4 regions of the Rhizobium sp. BK181 genome follow, and region 1 is predicted to be linked to each of the others. Evidence: predicted binding sites of a transcription regulator. Region 1 holds the regulator's gene; each other region holds the start of a gene.
What was found. The regulator PhoB, encoded in region 1, activates phosphate uptake and scavenging genes when phosphate is short. The targets are predictions, from matches to a motif close to TGTCATNNANCTGTCAT.
Positions count from the first base shown of each region.

Region 2: a site for PhoB is predicted at 1,650-1,666, ahead of FHT77_RS11485 (alkaline phosphatase). Genes of this name have one in related genera too.
Region 3: a site for PhoB is predicted at 1,831-1,847, ahead of FHT77_RS24905 (LTA synthase family protein). Genes of this name have one in related genera too.
Region 4: a site for PhoB is predicted at 1,999-2,015, ahead of FHT77_RS06400 (DUF1045 domain-containing protein). Genes of this name have one in related genera too.

Region 1 is NZ_JACHZA010000001.1:980,408-984,657, reverse strand. It holds gene pstA (phosphate ABC transporter permease PstA) at 1-161, shown strand, start outside; gene pstB (phosphate ABC transporter ATP-binding protein PstB) at 176-991, shown strand; gene phoU (phosphate signaling complex protein PhoU) at 1,035-1,748, shown strand; gene phoB (phosphate regulon transcriptional regulator PhoB) at 1,785-2,468, shown strand; gene FHT77_RS04990 (GcrA family cell cycle regulator) at 2,552-3,085, opposite strand; gene FHT77_RS04985 (aspartate aminotransferase family protein) at 3,514-4,250, shown strand, end outside.
Region 2 is NZ_JACHZA010000003.1:323,080-327,329, reverse strand. It holds gene FHT77_RS11485 (alkaline phosphatase) at 1-1,556, opposite strand, end outside; gene FHT77_RS11480 (iron ABC transporter permease) at 1,687-3,366, opposite strand; gene FHT77_RS11475 (ABC transporter substrate-binding protein) at 3,377-4,250, opposite strand, start outside.
Region 3 is NZ_JACHZA010000015.1:115,557-119,806, forward strand. It holds gene bluB (5,6-dimethylbenzimidazole synthase) at 1-575, opposite strand, end outside; cobalamin riboswitch at 615-797, opposite strand; gene FHT77_RS24900 (TolB family protein) at 823-1,656, opposite strand; gene FHT77_RS24905 (LTA synthase family protein) at 1,877-3,790, shown strand; gene FHT77_RS24910 (DUF1003 domain-containing protein) at 3,872-4,250, shown strand, end outside.
Region 4 is NZ_JACHZA010000001.1:1,273,408-1,277,657, reverse strand. It holds gene phnE (phosphonate ABC transporter, permease protein PhnE) at 1-628, shown strand, start outside; gene phnE (phosphonate ABC transporter, permease protein PhnE) at 637-1,977, shown strand; gene FHT77_RS06400 (DUF1045 domain-containing protein) at 2,110-2,805, shown strand; gene FHT77_RS06395 (alpha-D-ribose 1-methylphosphonate 5-triphosphate diphosphatase) at 2,818-3,957, shown strand; gene phnN (phosphonate metabolism protein/1,5-bisphosphokinase (PRPP-forming) PhnN) at 3,954-4,250, shown strand, end outside.

The sequences.
Region 1 (4,250 bases):
CTTCGACAGCCCTGCCGGTCCAGGTCTACATGTGGGCCAACGAAGCCGAGCGTGCCTTCGTCGAGCGCACATCGGGTGCCATCATCGTCCTGCTCCTGTTCCTGGTCGTCATGAACTTCGGAGCCATTCTCTTGCGTCGTCGCTTTGAGCGCCGCTGGTAAACGGAGTAGACATTATGAACATGTTGACGGAAGCAGCAGTTGAGAAGGCGCTGGATCAGAAGATGAATACCGTTCCCTATAAGATGATCGGCCAGGACGTCTCGGTTTACTACGGCGAAAAGCGTGCGCTTTTCGATGTGAAGCTAAACATTCGCGAAAACACGGTGACAGCATTGATCGGCCCGTCCGGTTGCGGCAAGTCCACCTTCCTGCGCAGCCTGAACCGCATGAACGACACGATCGATGGTTGCCGGGTTACCGGCAAGATCACGCTCGATGGTGACGATATCTACGATCCGGATATCGATGTCGTGGAACTCCGCGCTCGCGTCGGCATGGTGTTCCAGAAGCCGAACCCGTTCCCGAAGACGATCTATGAGAACGTCGCCTACGGCCCGCGCATCCATGGTCTTGCCAAGTCGAAGGCCGACATGGACCAGATCGTCGAGGTCAGCCTGCAGCGCGCCGGTCTGTGGAACGAGGTGAAGGATCGCGTTCATGAAGCCGGCACCGGCCTTTCCGGTGGTCAGCAGCAACGTCTCTGCATCGCCCGCGCCGTTGCCGTCAGCCCGGAAGTGATCCTGATGGACGAGCCGTGCTCGGCTCTCGATCCGATCGCCACGGCAAAGGTCGAGGAGCTGATCCACGAGCTTCGCGAAAACTACACGATCGTCATCGTGACGCACTCGATGCAGCAGGCCGCCCGCGTTTCGCAGCGCACGGCGATGTTCCACCTCGGCAATCTCGTCGAGGAGAACGACACCGACAAGATGTTCACCAACCCGGACGACCCGCGCACCCAGGACTACATCATGGGTCGCTTCGGTTGATCGCCGGCGTCGGTAACCCTCACCATATTCAAGGATGAGCCCTATGGCATCGACACATATCTTTTCTGCCTACGACGACGATCTGAAGTTCCTGTCCCGCCGTATCTCGGAAATGGGCGGCCTGGCCGAGCAGATGGTCTCGGATGCGGTTCGCGCCCTCGTCAACGGCGACACGGCTCTGGCCCAGAAGGTCATCTCCGACGACGTGATCCTCGATCACGCCGAACGCGAGGTTGGTGACAAGGCGATCGTTACGATCGCCCGCCGCCAGCCGATGGCCGCCGATCTTCGCGAAATCATGGGCTCGATCCGCATTGCGGCTGACCTCGAGCGCGTCGGCGATCTTGGCAAGAACACCGCCAAGCGCGTCATTGCCGTCCAGAGCGCCGGCGTGCCGCGCAGGCTCGCTCGCGGCCTCGAGCATCTCTCCGAACTGGCACTCGTCCAGCTCAAGGAAGTGCTCGACGTCTACACGAGCCGGGCCGCCGACAAGGCAAAGTCGATCCGCGAACGCGACGAGGAAATCGACGCGATGTATACCTCGCTGTTTCGCGAGATGCTCACCTACATGATGGAAGATCCGCGCAACATCACCAGCTGCACGCATCTTCTGTTCTGCGCCAAGAACATCGAGCGTATCGGCGACCACGCGACCAACATTGCCGAAACCATCTATTACATGGCCACCGGTGCCCAGCCGGAAGGCGAACGTCCGAAGGACGATACCGCCAACACCGTCGGCGCCGTCACGGAATAATCGTTCCGCGACCGTGCCCCCAGGAGACCGAAACGAATGATACCCAAAGTAGCTGTCGTTGAAGATGAAGAAGCGCTGAGCGTGCTTCTTCGCTATAACCTTGAAGCTGAAGGCTTCGAGGTCGATACCATCCTGCGCGGCGACGAGGCCGAGATCCGGCTGCAGGAACGCACGCCGGACCTGCTGATCCTCGATTGGATGCTCCCGGGCGTGTCGGGCATCGAACTCTGCCGCCGCCTGCGCATGCGGCCGGAAACCGAGCGCCTGCCGATCATCATGCTGACAGCGCGCGGCGAGGAAAGCGAACGCGTTCGCGGCCTCTCCACCGGCGCCGATGACTACGTCGTCAAACCGTTCTCGACGCCGGAGCTTGTCGCCCGCGTCAAGGCCATGCTGCGTCGTGCCAAGCCCGAGGTACTCTCGACGCTCTTGAAGTGCGGCGACATCGAGCTCGACCGCGAGACGCACCGCGTTCATCGCAAGAGCCGCGAAGTTCGCCTCGGCCCGACCGAGTTCCGTCTCCTCGAGTTCCTGATGGCGTCACCGGGGCGCGTTTTCTCGCGTTCGCAGTTGCTCGACGGCGTTTGGGGTCACGACATCTATGTCGATGAGCGTACTGTCGACGTGCACGTTGGCCGCCTGCGCAAGGCGCTGAACTTCTCCAACATGCAGGACGTCATCCGCACCGTGCGTGGTGCCGGATACTCCATGGAAGCCTGAGGCTTCCCTCGACCTCCATACTGCTTCAACGAAAAACGGGCCCGCGAGGGCCCGTTTTCTTGTGTCCTTATCCGGCTTCCGGGTCAGGCGACCCGGTTGGCTGCCTTGCGGCGCTCGTTGACCGGCTGGTACGCCATACGCTGGTGGTACGTGCAATACGGGGAATTATCCGGAGATTCGCAGCCGCAGAAGTGGAAGTCGTCCTTCAGCGGATCACCGACCGGCCACTTGCAGGTGCGTTCGGTCAGTTCCGTCAGGCCGAGGCGGCGGGAAATCGGAACGACCACGTTTGCGGCCGGGCGGAAGCTGACTTGCTCGATAGCATCGATTTCGATCTCTTCCTTGAGCATCGTCGCACCCTGCTGGCGGGTGACGGTGCGCGTGGTGACGCGAGATGCATAGTTCGGAGCGCGCGGCGCGGATGTGGTGCGCTTGGGCGTTCTGACAGTTGTCGTCGAGCCTCCGGCCTTGGCTCGGCCGGGCAAACTCAAACGGTGGACTTTGCCGATGACGGCATTGCGACTTACACCGCCAAGTTGTGCTGCGATCTGGCTGGCGCTAAGGCCCTCGGACCAAAGCTTCTTCAGTTTTTCAACGCGCTCGTCTGTCCAGTTCATGCCCCTGTCTCCGCCTTATTAGCGTTGGTGTAGGCAGAATCCTTCACCGTTGCCCCGGACGTATCCGAGGCAAGAAACGCTTGCTCGATTTTGGTGACTAGTTCCGCCGCATGCAGTCTAGTAATTGAGTTTTAACCTAGTGTGAGGCTGACTCTGTGACAAGAGTCGGTTGAATCCCGGCGAATCGAATTTCAAGTTTTCCCCAACTTGCTGGACGGGAGAGTCATTTCTGCAACATTAGTTGTTGATAGGTCCTGCGGCCTCAGATGGCTGCTTGACGCATGTTGCAAAGCCTCAGTTTTGTTGACATCGCAGTGCGAAAAGTAAATAGTGCTGCTCGCCGCCGAAAGGCGGCATTTTTAATTTTCCGGACCTGCTTTCCTTAGCCGGAATCCGGCCACTGGTAATCAATGACAGGAGATCGCGCCATGGCTGAAGCCGCGCTTTACGATACCTACTCTCGTGCCCCGCTGCGGTTCGAGCGAGGCGAGGGCGTGTGGCTGATCACCGAAACGGGCGAGCGATATCTTGATTTCGGCGCGGGCGTTGCTGTCACCTCTGTCGGTCACGGCCATCCGCACGTGGTGGGGGCGTTGAAGGAGCAGGCAGACAAGGTCTGGCACCTTTCCAATATCTATGAGATCCCCGGTCAGGAGACGCTCGCGAAGCGGCTGACCGAGGCGACATTCGCCGACAAGGTGTTCTTCACGAACTCCGGCGCGGAAGCCTTGGAATGTGCGATCAAGACCGCACGCCGCTATCAGTTTTCGAAGGGCCATCCCGAGCGGTTCCATATCATCACCTTTGAAGGCGCCTTCCATGGCCGTACGCTGGCGACAATCGCGGCCGGCGGCCAGGAGAAATATCTTGAAGGCTTCGGTCCCAAGGCACCCGGCTTCGACCAGGTTCCTTTCGGCGATCTCGATGCCGTTCGCGCTGCCATTACAAGCGAGACGGCCGCTATCCTGATCGAGCCTATTCAGGGAGAAGGCGGCGTTCGCCCGGCGACCAACGAGTTTCTGAAGGCGCTCCGCGCAATGTGCGACGAGCACGGTCTGCTGCTGATCTTCGACGAAGTGCAAACGGGCGTGGGCCGCACCGGCAAGCTTTTTGCCCATGAGTGGTCTGGTGCCGCCCCCGACATCATGGCAGTTGCCAAGGGCAT
Region 2 (4,250 bases), on a different contig from region 1:
AGCGTCGTCCGCCACAGCTCGGTATCGTTCCGATCCATTAGCCGCACAGTCAGTTGCTCGGTCTGTCCGTCGATGTCGACAAGCCCGAAGAACTGCATGCCTGCTGACGGCGGCAGGTTCTGCTCAGCACCACCGGGTGCGGCCTTCATGAACTTCACCTGCGGCCCGAAGGTCATGTCGAGCTCCTGCGGACCATAGGTTCCGGAATGCAAAGGACCCGCCACGAACTCCCAGAACGGCAGGAACTCGCGGAACTTGGCCTTGCCGGGATCGTAGTAGTGCGCAGCCGTGTAATGCACATCGGCCGTCAGCCAGATCATGTTCGTTATGCCTGCGTCGCGGATGAAGCGCAGGAGATCGGCGAACTCCAGCTCGCGTCCAACAGGGGCGCCATTATCACCGTTGGAGATCGACTCGCTGCCCGTTCGATGGCCGTAATCGTCCCAGATTACCAGCCCGATCGGCAGATCGCAGGCGATCACCTTCCAGGTCGCCGTCGAGCGCACCAGTTCACGCTTCAGCCACGCCACCTGCCGCTCGCCCAGAAGCCGCGACTCCGACGCGGGTTCGGCATCGAGCCCATGACTGTTCGGGCCACGATAGGACCGTAAATCGATGAAGAAGACTTCGAGCAGCGGGCCGTAAGACACCTTGCGATAGATGCGTCCGGGCTCGTCGGCCACGTAGCGGATCGGCGTCATCTCGTGAAAGGCACGGCTGGCGCGGGCCGCAAGCATGGCGATCGACTTTTCCTTGTAGCGATCGTCGTCGCGAAGATCGGTCGAGGGCGACCAGTTGTTCAGCACCTCGTGATCGTCCCATTGATAGAAGACAGGACAGACCGCGTTAAACGCCTTCACGTGGTCGTCGAGCAGATTATAGGCCCACTGGCCACGAAACTGGTCGAGCGTCTGCGCAATGTCGCGCTTTGCCTCGGTGACTACACGGTTCTTCCAGACACTACCGTCTCGCAGCCTGACCTCATCGGCAACAGGATTGTCGGCATAAATCGTGTCGCCGGAGTGGATCATGAAATCCGGCCGATGGTAGGCGATCGTCGAATAGGTTCGCATCCCCTCGTCATCGATGCCCCAACCCTGACCGGCTGTATCGCCAGACCACGCGAAACGGATGCTGCGCTTAGCTGTCGGTGCCGTGCGAAACTGCCCATGAATGGGCTCCGACAGATCGTTGATGTCCTGCAGGTCGGCCGCCCGGAAGCGATAGAAGATCTCTTGATCGGGTGGGAGATCCTGGAGCAGCAGCTTTCCGGCAAGATTCGTATCTGGCGTCACGTCTATCGGCGCGACGCGCACCGCATTAGCGAACCGGTCGCTCGTCGAATATTCGACATGCAGCCGTGCCGGCCGGTTCACCTGCGCCCAGACCATACCCGAATTCGCATCGACATCGCCGGATTGCACGCCTGAGGTAAAGACCGGGCGACTGGACGAGCCGCGCGCGTAATAGGGCATCGCCAGCCCCGCCAGTGTAAATCCACCAACGGCGCCCATGGATGAGAGGAAGCGGCGGCGGGTCGTTTCAGTCAATGTCATGCCAAGGTCTATCCGGCTAAACGGTAGGGCCGAACCTATGGCGGCTGTCATGTCATTCGCTTGAAGGCGACATGACGGTTTTTCGAAACTTCAGCGACAGTTTTGTTACGGGAGCGCCGCTGGCAAGGCGCTATTCCGCCACCAAACCGCTGCGGCGAAACAGCGTCAGCAGCAGAAGTGGCAACAGCGTCGTGATGAGGATGGCGATGAAGGCCATCGCCATGCCGAGGCCAATCGACCCCTGCTCGAACTGCCGCCAGATGAAGGTGGCGATCGTCTGCATGCCGACAGGTGCGACGACGACCGAGGCCACCAGTTCGCGCGACGCAAGCGCAAAGACCAACAGCATTGCGGAAGCGAGGCTCGGAAAGACGAGCGGCAGGAGGATGCGGCGGAACGCAGTCACTCCGCTTGCACCAAAGACCCGAGCCGCGGCTTCCAGGCTGTCTCCGATCTGCTGGAATGCCGCCGTCGTGTAACGCACGGGCTGCGGCAGCAGGATGCAGCAATAGGCGAGAAGCAGGATAAATGCCGTGTTGTAGGGGGTCGCTGGCAGCCAGGGCATGTTCCAGGCAAGGATCAGGCCGACGGCAACGACGATGCCAGGCAGCGCATTCGGCAGGATCGTCATCGTGTCGATCGCCACGCGTCCGCGGATCTTCGTCTTGACCACCGTATAGGCGGCCAGCACGCCGATGAGGCCGGTAATCAACGCCGTACCGATGCCGAGCGAGAAGCTGTTGAGAAGCGCCCCCAGCGCACCGGCGCTATTGTTGAAGACGGACAGGAAGTTCTCGGCACTGATATTGTCGAGCGCCAGACCACCGGAGATCGTCCGCGACAGCGCCGTCAACAGGATCGAGAGCAACGGCACGCCCGTCGCCAGGAACGCGACGACGGCAAAGGCGATCATCACGGGAACCTTCATCGCCCCCAGCGGCCGCTTGTCCTTGGCAGCTGGTTTGCCGCCCACCGTCTGGTAGGAGCGCCGGGCGAGGATCCATCGCTGCAGCAGGAATGTCAGCAGAGACATGACGACAAGCAGGATCGACAGGATCGCCGCTCCCGGCAGATCGATCGGCCAATCCGAGATCCGCAGGTCGATGCCGGTCACCAGCACCTGGAAGCCGGCGCGGCGACCCAACGCTGCCGGCGTGCCGTATTCCTCGATCGCTGCGGCAAAGACCAGCATCAGGCTGGCAACGAGACCGGGCGCCGACAGCGGCAGCGTGATCCGAAAGAAGGCCCGCGCCGGCGATGCGCCGAAGACGCGACCGACGTCCGCATAACGCGCACCAACAGCCTCGACCGTGCGCGATACGGCGAAATAGACCACCGGAAAAGTGTTGAAGGCCATGACCATGGTCATGCCGAACAGTGAGAAGAGAAAGGGTGCGAGGTTGAATCCCGCGATCTGCTGAAGATAGCCGCGCGGTTGCAGCGTCATGATCCAGCCGAGTGTAGCGATGTAAGGCGGGATCATGAACGGAACGAGCAGCAGCACATCCCACAGCGGCGCAAGCGGAATGCGGTAGAGTGCTCGAAACACGCCGAGCGGCACCGCCACCAGCGCCGAGGCCAGCACCACGCAACTGCCGAGCAGAATGGTGTTCCCGGCCATGCCAACAAGCGCGCTATCGAAAAGCGTCGCAACAAGCGAGGAGAAAGGGCCCGCGAACGAGCCCTGTCCGATGTTGGGGAAGATGCCCTGAAGCACCACGGCGATGAATGGAACGCCGACGATAATGGTCAACCCCGCGATCGCCAGCCAGGCGGCCGGCGCAGCGCCGCTACTATCGTTCGTCCTCATCGCCCTGCCCTTACTTGCCGCCGAACGTGTCGGTGACCTGCTTCAGCGTTTCCTTCCGCTTGCCGTAAACAGCAACGGTGTCGTACTTCAGCAGCTTCAGATCGCTGATCAGCGGACGGTTTGCCGGAATGTCGCTACGGGCCGGCATCAGCATCTGGTCGGCAACGAGCTTCTGGCCTTCGTCGGAGAGCATGTAGTCGATGAACTTCTTCGCCTCATCCTGGTTCTTCGACCAGTTGAGGATCATGGCAGGACGCGGCGCGATGACAGTGCCGGATTCCGGGAAGATCACATCGATGTTCTCGCCCTTTTCCTTGGCATTGAGGGTGATGTAATCGACGGCGCCGAAGACGGCAGCCTTCGCACCCTGCAGAACCGGGTTCAGAGCCTCGGCATTGGCGCCCGCGATGATCGCGCCATTGTCCTTCAGGTCCTTGAAGAGCTTGAAGTCATCCTGACCGGCAAGCGCCGCCGTCAGCTCGAAGGACGAGCCGGATTGCGCCGGGTCCGGAATGTTGACGAGGTCCTTGTATTCTGGCTTCGTCAAGTCGGCCCATTCAGCGGGCTTTGGCGTGCCGCTCTTGGTGTTCCAGGCGATGCCGAGCGCCGAGATCCCCTGGGCAACGGCCGTGTCGGTCTTCAGGAAATCAGGAACCTTAGCGGCGTTCGGGCTGGTGTAGGACACGAGCCAGCCGCGCTTGGCGAAGTCGGTCGCCGTATCCCAGGAAGCCGAAATGAGGACGTCGACAACCGGGTTCGAGGCTTCCGCTTCGATACGGGCCATGACCTTGCCGGTCGTTGCCTGGAAGACGTTGACCTTGACGCCCGTCTGCTTGGTGAAGCCGGCCGACAGCTTGTCGATCAGCCCTTGCGGACCAGCGGTG
Region 3 (4,250 bases), on a different contig from region 1:
ACGCAGAGCCAGGCAACGATCTCGACGCGATCCGGCACACCGAGGATTTGCTTGATATCGGACTCGTGAAAAATGCTCACCCAACCAACCCCGATACCTTCGGCTCGGGCAGCCAGCCACAAATTCTGCACGGCGCACACCGTCGAATAGGAATCCATCCGCCGATTGTGCGTTCGACCAAGAACGACATCGCCGCAGCGATCCGGATCGCAGGTCACACAGATGCTGAGTGGCGCGGTTCGGATGCCTTCAAGCTTCAGCGACAGGTAGAGCTGCTGCCGCTCGCCCTCAAACATCTCGGCCGCCTCGCGATTGGCGCGATCGAAGGCTTGCCATACTGCCTCTTTCACCTGCTGATCGCGCACCAGGACGAAATTCCAAGGCTGCATGAACCCAACCGACGGCGCGTGGTGCGCGGCGGTCAAGAGCCTGCGGACAACGTCGTCCGGTATCGGATCCGGGAGAAACTCCGAACGGACATCGCGACGCGTCGAGATCGCACGATAAACGGCGTCACGTTCCTCGGTCGAAAAGGCTGCGGCTCCCGACAGGGAGCCTGAATGGTCTGGTCGCATCGTCAATCCCCAACAATACAACCGCCCGCCGTCCACGCAGGTCAGTCTATGATGTCGGGCCGGTCTTCTGACTTGGCATCATCCGACTGCCGCGCCTTCCCGGTGCTGGACCAGTGGCTTGATGCGGCAGACGTCAGCCTTACAGCGTTGGGCACGTTCCGGTCTCTCACCGAATTCCCGATTCTCCCACCTGAGGCAGGCACCCGACGGAAGTTCTATGCCGGCAAAACTCGCTCGACGCAATCCTTCACGCAGAGACGGGATAGTAACGCACATAGGCGAACTCATCGCCTGACGGCGACCAGTTGGGCACGTTGATCGTTCCCTGTCCGCCGAAAAGATCGAAGAGCGTCGTCAGGTTTCCACCGTCCATGTCCATCAGCCGCAGGCGAACATCGAGATCACGCGGATGGTCGAAGACATCAGGATCATAGGAAAGGATCAGAACCTTGTCATTATTGGGCGATGGATGAGCAAACCAGTTCCCGTAATTGTCACTGGTGATCTGCTCGAGCCCGGTCCCGTCGGGATGGATCCGCCAGATCTGCATGAGGCCGGTGCGGCTGGAATTGAAATAGATCCATTGGCCGTCCGCCGAATAGTCCGGCCCGTCATTGCGTCCTTCGCCGTGTGTCAGCCGCTTTTCTTCGCCGCCTGCCACAGAGATCGTGTAGATATCGAACAGGTCGTTGCGGATGCCGCAATAGGCGAGTTCTTTTCCGTCGGGCGACCAGCCGTGCCAATAGGACGGCTGATTTTGCGTCACAAGTCGCGGCGTCCCGCCTTCGGCCGGAAGCACATAGATCGTCGACTTCCCGAATTCCGTCTTATCGGAGATGACGATCTCACGGCCGTCAGGCGAGATGCCATGATCATTGTTGCAGGTCCTGGCAAAGCCAGTATCCACCTCAGCGACCTTGCCCGAACCGTCTAGCGCCAGCCGGTAAAGAAGCCCGTCGCCATTCAGCAGAAGATAGCTTCCGTCCGGCGAAAAGTTCGGCGCTTCCACCAATTGCGCGGTCTGCCAGACCACGCGCGCCTCGCCCGTTCTGACATTATAGATCTCGACGGAACTTCTCAATCTAAATCCTCCTGACATCGATTCCCCTGACCTACGATGCCTCGCCACCGAGCACAAGTCGACGCGGGGTAGCGATGGGTGTCGGGCACACGGCCCTCGGCCCTTATCCACCAATCACAAATGCTGGAAACCTAACGGTTCATCTAGCGTTCATGACGAAGGTGTGACAGTTCAGTGAAGCTTTTATGACGTTGGAGTTTTTCAGTTGATCGCGTTGGTAATGAGGTCCGCAGCGGCAACGCGGGTTGCGTCGCTTTCCACCGGTGTCCGGGGAAGCGCACAGTCGCCGGCTATACGGACGGCCCTGGCCATCAGCCTTTCCGCTCTCATTGCCGTTTTCGCCACCGTAGCGGTTGAAATTATTGCGCGCGATGGGCTGGCCGACGTTGGGGAATTCCTGACGTCGCCGGCACGTCCCGGTATCACCACCGTCGCGATGCTGACCGTCCTGATGCTCTCTCTGGATGCAGCCCTGGGAAGGCGATTCATTTCGGCATTGATCGTTCTGCCGGTGGTTATCGTCCCGGCTATCGTCTCCAACCAAAAGCAGCACTACCTTTCGGATCCTCTTTATCCGTCAGACGTCCTCTTCGGACGGCAGATCATGGAATTGCTGCCGGTGATGGTGCGCGACCGACCGTGGACCGCCGTCGCCATGCTCGTTGGCATCATTCTTTCCGTTGCCGCGATTGCCGCGCTCTGGCATTTCGCCTGGCGCCACTTTCCGCGGCTTTCGAAGACCACTCGCCTGCGTCACCTCTGCATCGGCCTGCCTGTCGTCGCCGCCTTCGGCACGCTGATGGACTATTCCAAATACTCCTACATACGCGACCGTCTTCAGGTCGTTCCGATGATGTGGGACCAGAAGGAAAACTACCGCAGCAACGGCTTCATCCTGGCCTTCATCTTCAATATTCCGATGGCCGACGTGGCAGCGCCAGCCGGCTTCGGTGCACAGGCGCTCGATGCCATTCCCGGCCGTAACTACGGTTACCTCAGCGGCCCGCGCGAAAAGCCCGACGTGATCATGCTGATGAGCGAATCCTTCTGGGATCCGACCAGGTTGAGGAACATCAGCATGTCGCCCGATCCCATGCCGAACATCCGCGCCGCGCAGTCGGGTTACGTCTTCTCGCCCGAGTTCGGGGGGATGACGGCCAACGTCGAATTCGAAGCGCTGACGGGATTCTCGAATGCCTTCCTGCCCTACGGCAGCATCCCGTATCAGCAGTATATTAGAGGCAACCTTCCTTCGCTTGCGACGTTCTTCCGCGGCGAAGGCTATGCTGCCCGTTCGCTGCACCCCTTCAGCGGCTGGTTCTGGAACCGCAACGAAGTCTACAAGGATTTCGGCTTCGAGCAGTTCCGCTCGGAAGAAACCCTGCCGCCGATGGAGAAAAGGGGCATCTTCGCTTCGGACGAGTCCCTCATGAAGGAGATCATCAACGAAGCCGACGGCCTTGATCGCCCGTTCTTTTTCTTCGGGGTCACTCTTCAGGGACACGGCCCTTACGAGCCGAACCGCTATGCGCACAACAGCATCGACATACAGGGCAACCTGAACGACGCGGACCGGGCGACGCTCGCCACCTACACACAGGGGATCAAGGAAGCCGACGATAGCCTCAAGATGCTGATGGATTGGGCTAAGAAGCGCGACCGTGAAACAATCATCGTGCTCTGGGGCGACCACTTGCCTCCGCTCGGCAACGTCTACATGGCGACGGGCTACATGCCGGATCAGGTTGCGACCCGCAAGGCATCGGTCAGCGTCATGAAACAGGAGCACGAGACCCCGCTCGTGATCTGGTCGAACAAGAAGGGCAGCAAGAAGGATGTCGGCACTATCAGCCCGTCACTGCTTCCCTATCATCTTCTGAAGTTCGCCGGCTTCGAGCATCCCTACTATACGGGCTTCCTCGGTCGCGTGCAGAAAAAGTACAGCGTCATCGACCGCTATCAGCTCATTGCGCGCGACAATACGCCGTCGCCCGATTGGGTGTTGAAACCAAAAAACCTCGATCCTCTCGTGCGGGACTATCGATACCTCCAGCACGACATCATGTTCGGCAAGGCCGAGACCCTTGATCGCTTCTTCCCACAGCATGCCTGGCTCTATGCGCAAGGCACGTAAAAGAGCGACAGAAGTCCACATTGCAATTTGAAAACATTGGGGAATACTGGCGCCCGAGCGATCTAGCATTCGGAGTCAGCCATGCATAATCTATCGGACTTCATCCACCATCACTTCGACAAGTCGGCCGACGAACTCGGCGAGATCGAGAAGCGCGTCCTCGCAAAGGCCCATGAGCGCAAGATAATCTCGACGGATATCAATGCGGCTCTGCGGGCCGAATCATCTGTCGGCGAACGCCTGGCGGATTCGATCGCCCGCGTTGGCGGCTCCTGGTACTTCATTGTTACGTTCCTGCTTTTTCTGGTCTTCTGGTGCGTCGTGAACACCATCGTGCTGCTCACACGCGCTTTCGATCCTTATCCTTTCATCTTCCTCAATCTTGTGCTGTCGATGCTTGCCGCCATCCAGGCTCCGATCATCATGATGTCGCAGAACCGTCAGGCTGAGCGCGATCGTT
Region 4 (4,250 bases), 290 kb from region 1:
TATCCCCGAATATTTCGAGCTGATGATCATCACGATCAACATCGCGCTGGTCTCGACCATCATCGGCGTCGTCTTCGCGATGCCGCTGAGCTTCCTCGCAGCCCGCAACCTGTCGCCCTCTTCGCCGCTGCGCATCGTCGTCAAGCGCCTCATGGAATTCCTGCGCGCTTTTCCCGAGATCGTTATCGCCGGCCTCTTTGCCGCCATTCTCTCGATCGGTCCGGTCGCCGCCATCATCGCCGTCAGCCTCCACACGATCGGCGCGCTCGGCAAGCTCTTCTACGAAGTGGTCGAAAACATCGACATGAAGCCGGATGAGGGCATGAAGGCCGTTGGCGCCAGCTGGGCCGAGCGCGTCCGCTTTGCCGCGCTGCCGCAGGTTCTGCCGAACTTCATGTCCTATGCGCTGCTTCGGCTTGAGGTGAACGTCCGCGCCTCCACCATCATCGGCGCCGTCGGCGGCGGCGGTATCGGCGAGGAGCTGAAGCTTTCCATCTCGCGCGGTTTCGGTGCCAAGACCGTGGCCCTGGTTCTGTTGCTCTTCATCACCATCGTCGCGGTTGACCAGTTCTCCGCATGGCTGCGCCGCCGCCTCGTCGGCGAGCATGCCTTCCTTCTGCAGCATTGAGGTCCGCCATGACGGTGATCGACGCCAACCGGATGCATGAAATCGAACTCCGCTATCCGGACTACTTCAAACGTTCCTTCCGTCAGCGGTTCGGCGGCCTGATGATCGTCATCGCGACGCTGCTCTACGGCGTCTACGCCACCTGGTTCTTCGACTTGCCGAAGCTGCTGGCCGAAGCGCATTGGGAACGTGTCGGCCTCTATCTCAGCCAGTGGGTGAGCTACGACGTCCAGCCGGAATTCCGCATCGGCGATACCGGCATCACCGTCAAGTATCCGCGCTTCTCGCCGCTGGGCGACAACCCGCATCCCGATTGGGTGGTCAACAACCCGGATGGCAGCGTCTCGGTTTCGGTGAGTGGCGAGAGCCGCACGGTCACGGTTTCGAAGACCGAAGCCGTCGTCACGGCCCACGGCATCGCTGTCCCGGTCGAACTGTCGAGCGGTGCGCCGAAGGTCGTGGGCCCCGTCCCGAGCTGGATGACAGTCTATGACGACAACGTTCTTGCCGATCTCGGCTTTGCCGGCGACGTCAGCATCTCCGCCGACCGCGTAAAGATCCGCAAGCGCTTCCTCGGCTGGGCGAATTTCGTCTTCGACACCCAGTCCCCCTTCTTCGACAAGCCGGCAGGTAAGGTGTTGGGGCTGATCGTTTCGGGTCCGGAACTGAAGCCCGGTCAATCCAACCTGTCGCTCGCTTTCGATAATATCTGGCACAACAGCGCCTGGCAGCACGGCGACGTCTGGACCAAGCTCTTCCAGACGATTGTCATGGCCTTCCTCGGCACCTTGCTTGGTGCGCTGGCAGCCTTCCCGCTGGCGTTCCTGGCTGCGCGCAACATCACGCCGAACAGGCTGTTGAATCAGGTCCTGAAGCGCTCCTTCGACTTCCTGCGCTCGGTCGACATGCTGATCTGGGCGCTGTTCCTGACCCGCGCCTTCGGTCCTGGACCGCTGGCTGGCTCCGGTGCGATCTTCCTCACGGAGACCGGTACGCTCGGGAAGCTCTATTCCGAAGGCCTCGAGAACATCGATAACAAGCCGCGCGAAGGCATCAGGTCCACCGGCGCCTCGACGACGCTCACGCATCGCTACGGCATCATCCCGCAGATCGTTCCGGTTTTCGTCAGCCAGACGCTCTACCAATGGGAATCGAACGTCCGCGGTGCGACGATCATCGGTGCCGTCGGCGCAGGCGGTATCGGCCTCAAGCTCTGGGAATCGATGCGCACCAACGCCAACTGGGAAAACGTCGCCTACATGGTTCTGTTGATCCTGATGGTGGTGTTCATGTTCGACATGGCTTCGAACGCCCTGCGTCACCGGCTGATGGGCACGAAGACACATTAAAAAATGAGGATCGGCCTCGGCCATCATCATTCTGTCACGGAAATCTTTTAGCCGGAAACCGGCCTTGCAGTTGCCGCGCAAATCGCGGCAGACTGCGGCCCGCTTTCGGAACGATTTCCCAGGATACGCGTCTTGCGCTACGCACTCTATTTCACGCCACCGAAGGATCATCCTTTGAACGGCACGGCTTCGCTCTGGCTTGGCCGCGATGCCTTCACCGGCGAAACTTACCCGGCTCCCGAATATCCGGATATGCCGGCCGGCGAGCAGTTCGAGCTGACCGCCGATCCGCGGCGTTACGGCTTCCATGCGACGATCAAGGCGCCGTTCAGCCTGGCGGCATCGGTGACCGAGAAGGACCTGATCCCGGTTGTCGAGGATTTTGCCGCTCGCACGCCTGCTTTCGAGATTCCGGAACTGGTGCTCGGCCAGCTCGGCCGCTTTTTCGCGCTGATCCCCGGTTTCCTGCATCCGCCGCTTCAGGATTTTGCCGCGAAGGTGGTAAAGTCCTTCGAACCGTTCCGCGCCGCGCTATCGGAGGCCGATGTCGCGCGTCGCAAGCCGGAGGAGCTGACGGAAAGCCAGAGGGCCAATCTGCTGCGCTGGGGCTATCCCTACGTCATGGATGACTTCGGCTTCCATATGACGCTGACCGGCAAGGTGCCCCCGGAGCGATCCGGCGTGATGAAGGGAATCCTGGCCGAGCGATTTTCGGCCTTCACGGGCCGGCCGTTGGCAATCTCCGGCCTGGCCGTATTCGTCGAGGAGGCGCGCGGCGCCCCGTTCAAAGTTCATTCCTGGTGGCCGCTTGCCGGCGCCGAAAGCTGAAAGACCTGATCCATGAGCAAAGAAACCGTCTTTTCCAATGCGCGTATCGTCCTCGAAGACGAGATCGTCAACGGATCGGTCCTCATCCGCGATGGCAAGATCGCCGACATCTCGACAGGCAGCTCACATGTTGGCGAGGATTTCGAGGGTGACTACCTGATCCCCGGCCTCGTCGAACTGCATACCGACCATCTTGAGGGCCACTATTCGCCGCGCCCCGGCCTACGCTGGCACAAGACGGCGGCAATCCAGGCGCACGACGCCCAGATCGTTACCTCGGGCATCACCACGGTCTTCGATTGCCTGCGCATGGGCGCTGACGAGGACGGCGGCTTCGAGCATGGCGAAATGCGCGAGATGGCCGATGCGATCCAGAAGGCAGAGCAGGAAGGCCGCTTGCGCGCCGAGCACCTGATCCACCTGCGTTGCGAGGTTTCGGCCGACAACGTGCTGCAGCACTTCGCCGATTTCGAAAACGATCCCTACGTTCGCCTCGTTTCGTTGATGGACCACGCGCCCGGCCAGCGCCAGTTCCAGACGATGGACCAGTATATCTTCTACTACCAGAAGAAGCGTGGCCTCTCCGACGCCGAGTTCGCCAAGTTCGTCGATCGCCGCGTGTCCGAATCCGAGCGCAATTCCACGCCGCACCGCACGGCCATTTCCAAGGTCTGCGCCGAGCGCGGCATCACCGTTGCCAGCCACGACGACGCCACCCTCTCCCATGTCGATGAAGCAATCGAAAATGGCGTTCGCCTGGCCGAGTTCCCGACCAGCTTCGACGCCGCCAAGGCCTCGCATGGCCATGGCATGAGCGTGCTGATGGGCGCCCCCAACGTGGTGCGTGGCAAGTCCCACTCCGGCAACATCGCGGCCCGCGACCTTGCGGAGCGGGGCGTGCTGGACGTGTTGTCGTCGGATTACGTGCCACTCAGCCTGCTCTACGCGCCGTTCATCCTGGCCGACGACGTCGAGAGCATTTCGCTGCCGCAGGCAATCGCCATGGTTACGTCGACGCCGGCGCGCACCGTCAACCTCAACGACCGTGGCCGGATCGCGCCCAGCCTGCGCGCTGACCTCGTGCGGGTCTACCGGGACCACGGCGTTCCGGTCACTCGCTCCGTGTGGCGCGAAGGACGCCGAGTCGCATGATGCCCTCGCACGAACCTCACATTGTTCCGGGAACGGAGCGCGGCATCATGGTGGTCGTCGTCGGCCCGAGCGGTGCCGGCAAGGACACGCTGATGGCGCTCGCCGCCAAGCACTTCCAGGGCCGCCCGGATGTGCATTTTGTCCGCCGTGTCATCACCCGCCACACCCATGCCGGCGGCGAGCAGCATCTCGCCGTGTCGGCCCAGGGTTTCGCGTCGATGGAGCAGGCCGGAAACTTCGCGGTCTGGTGGGAAGCGCACGGCTTGAAATATGGCATTCCGGCTGAGGTGTCG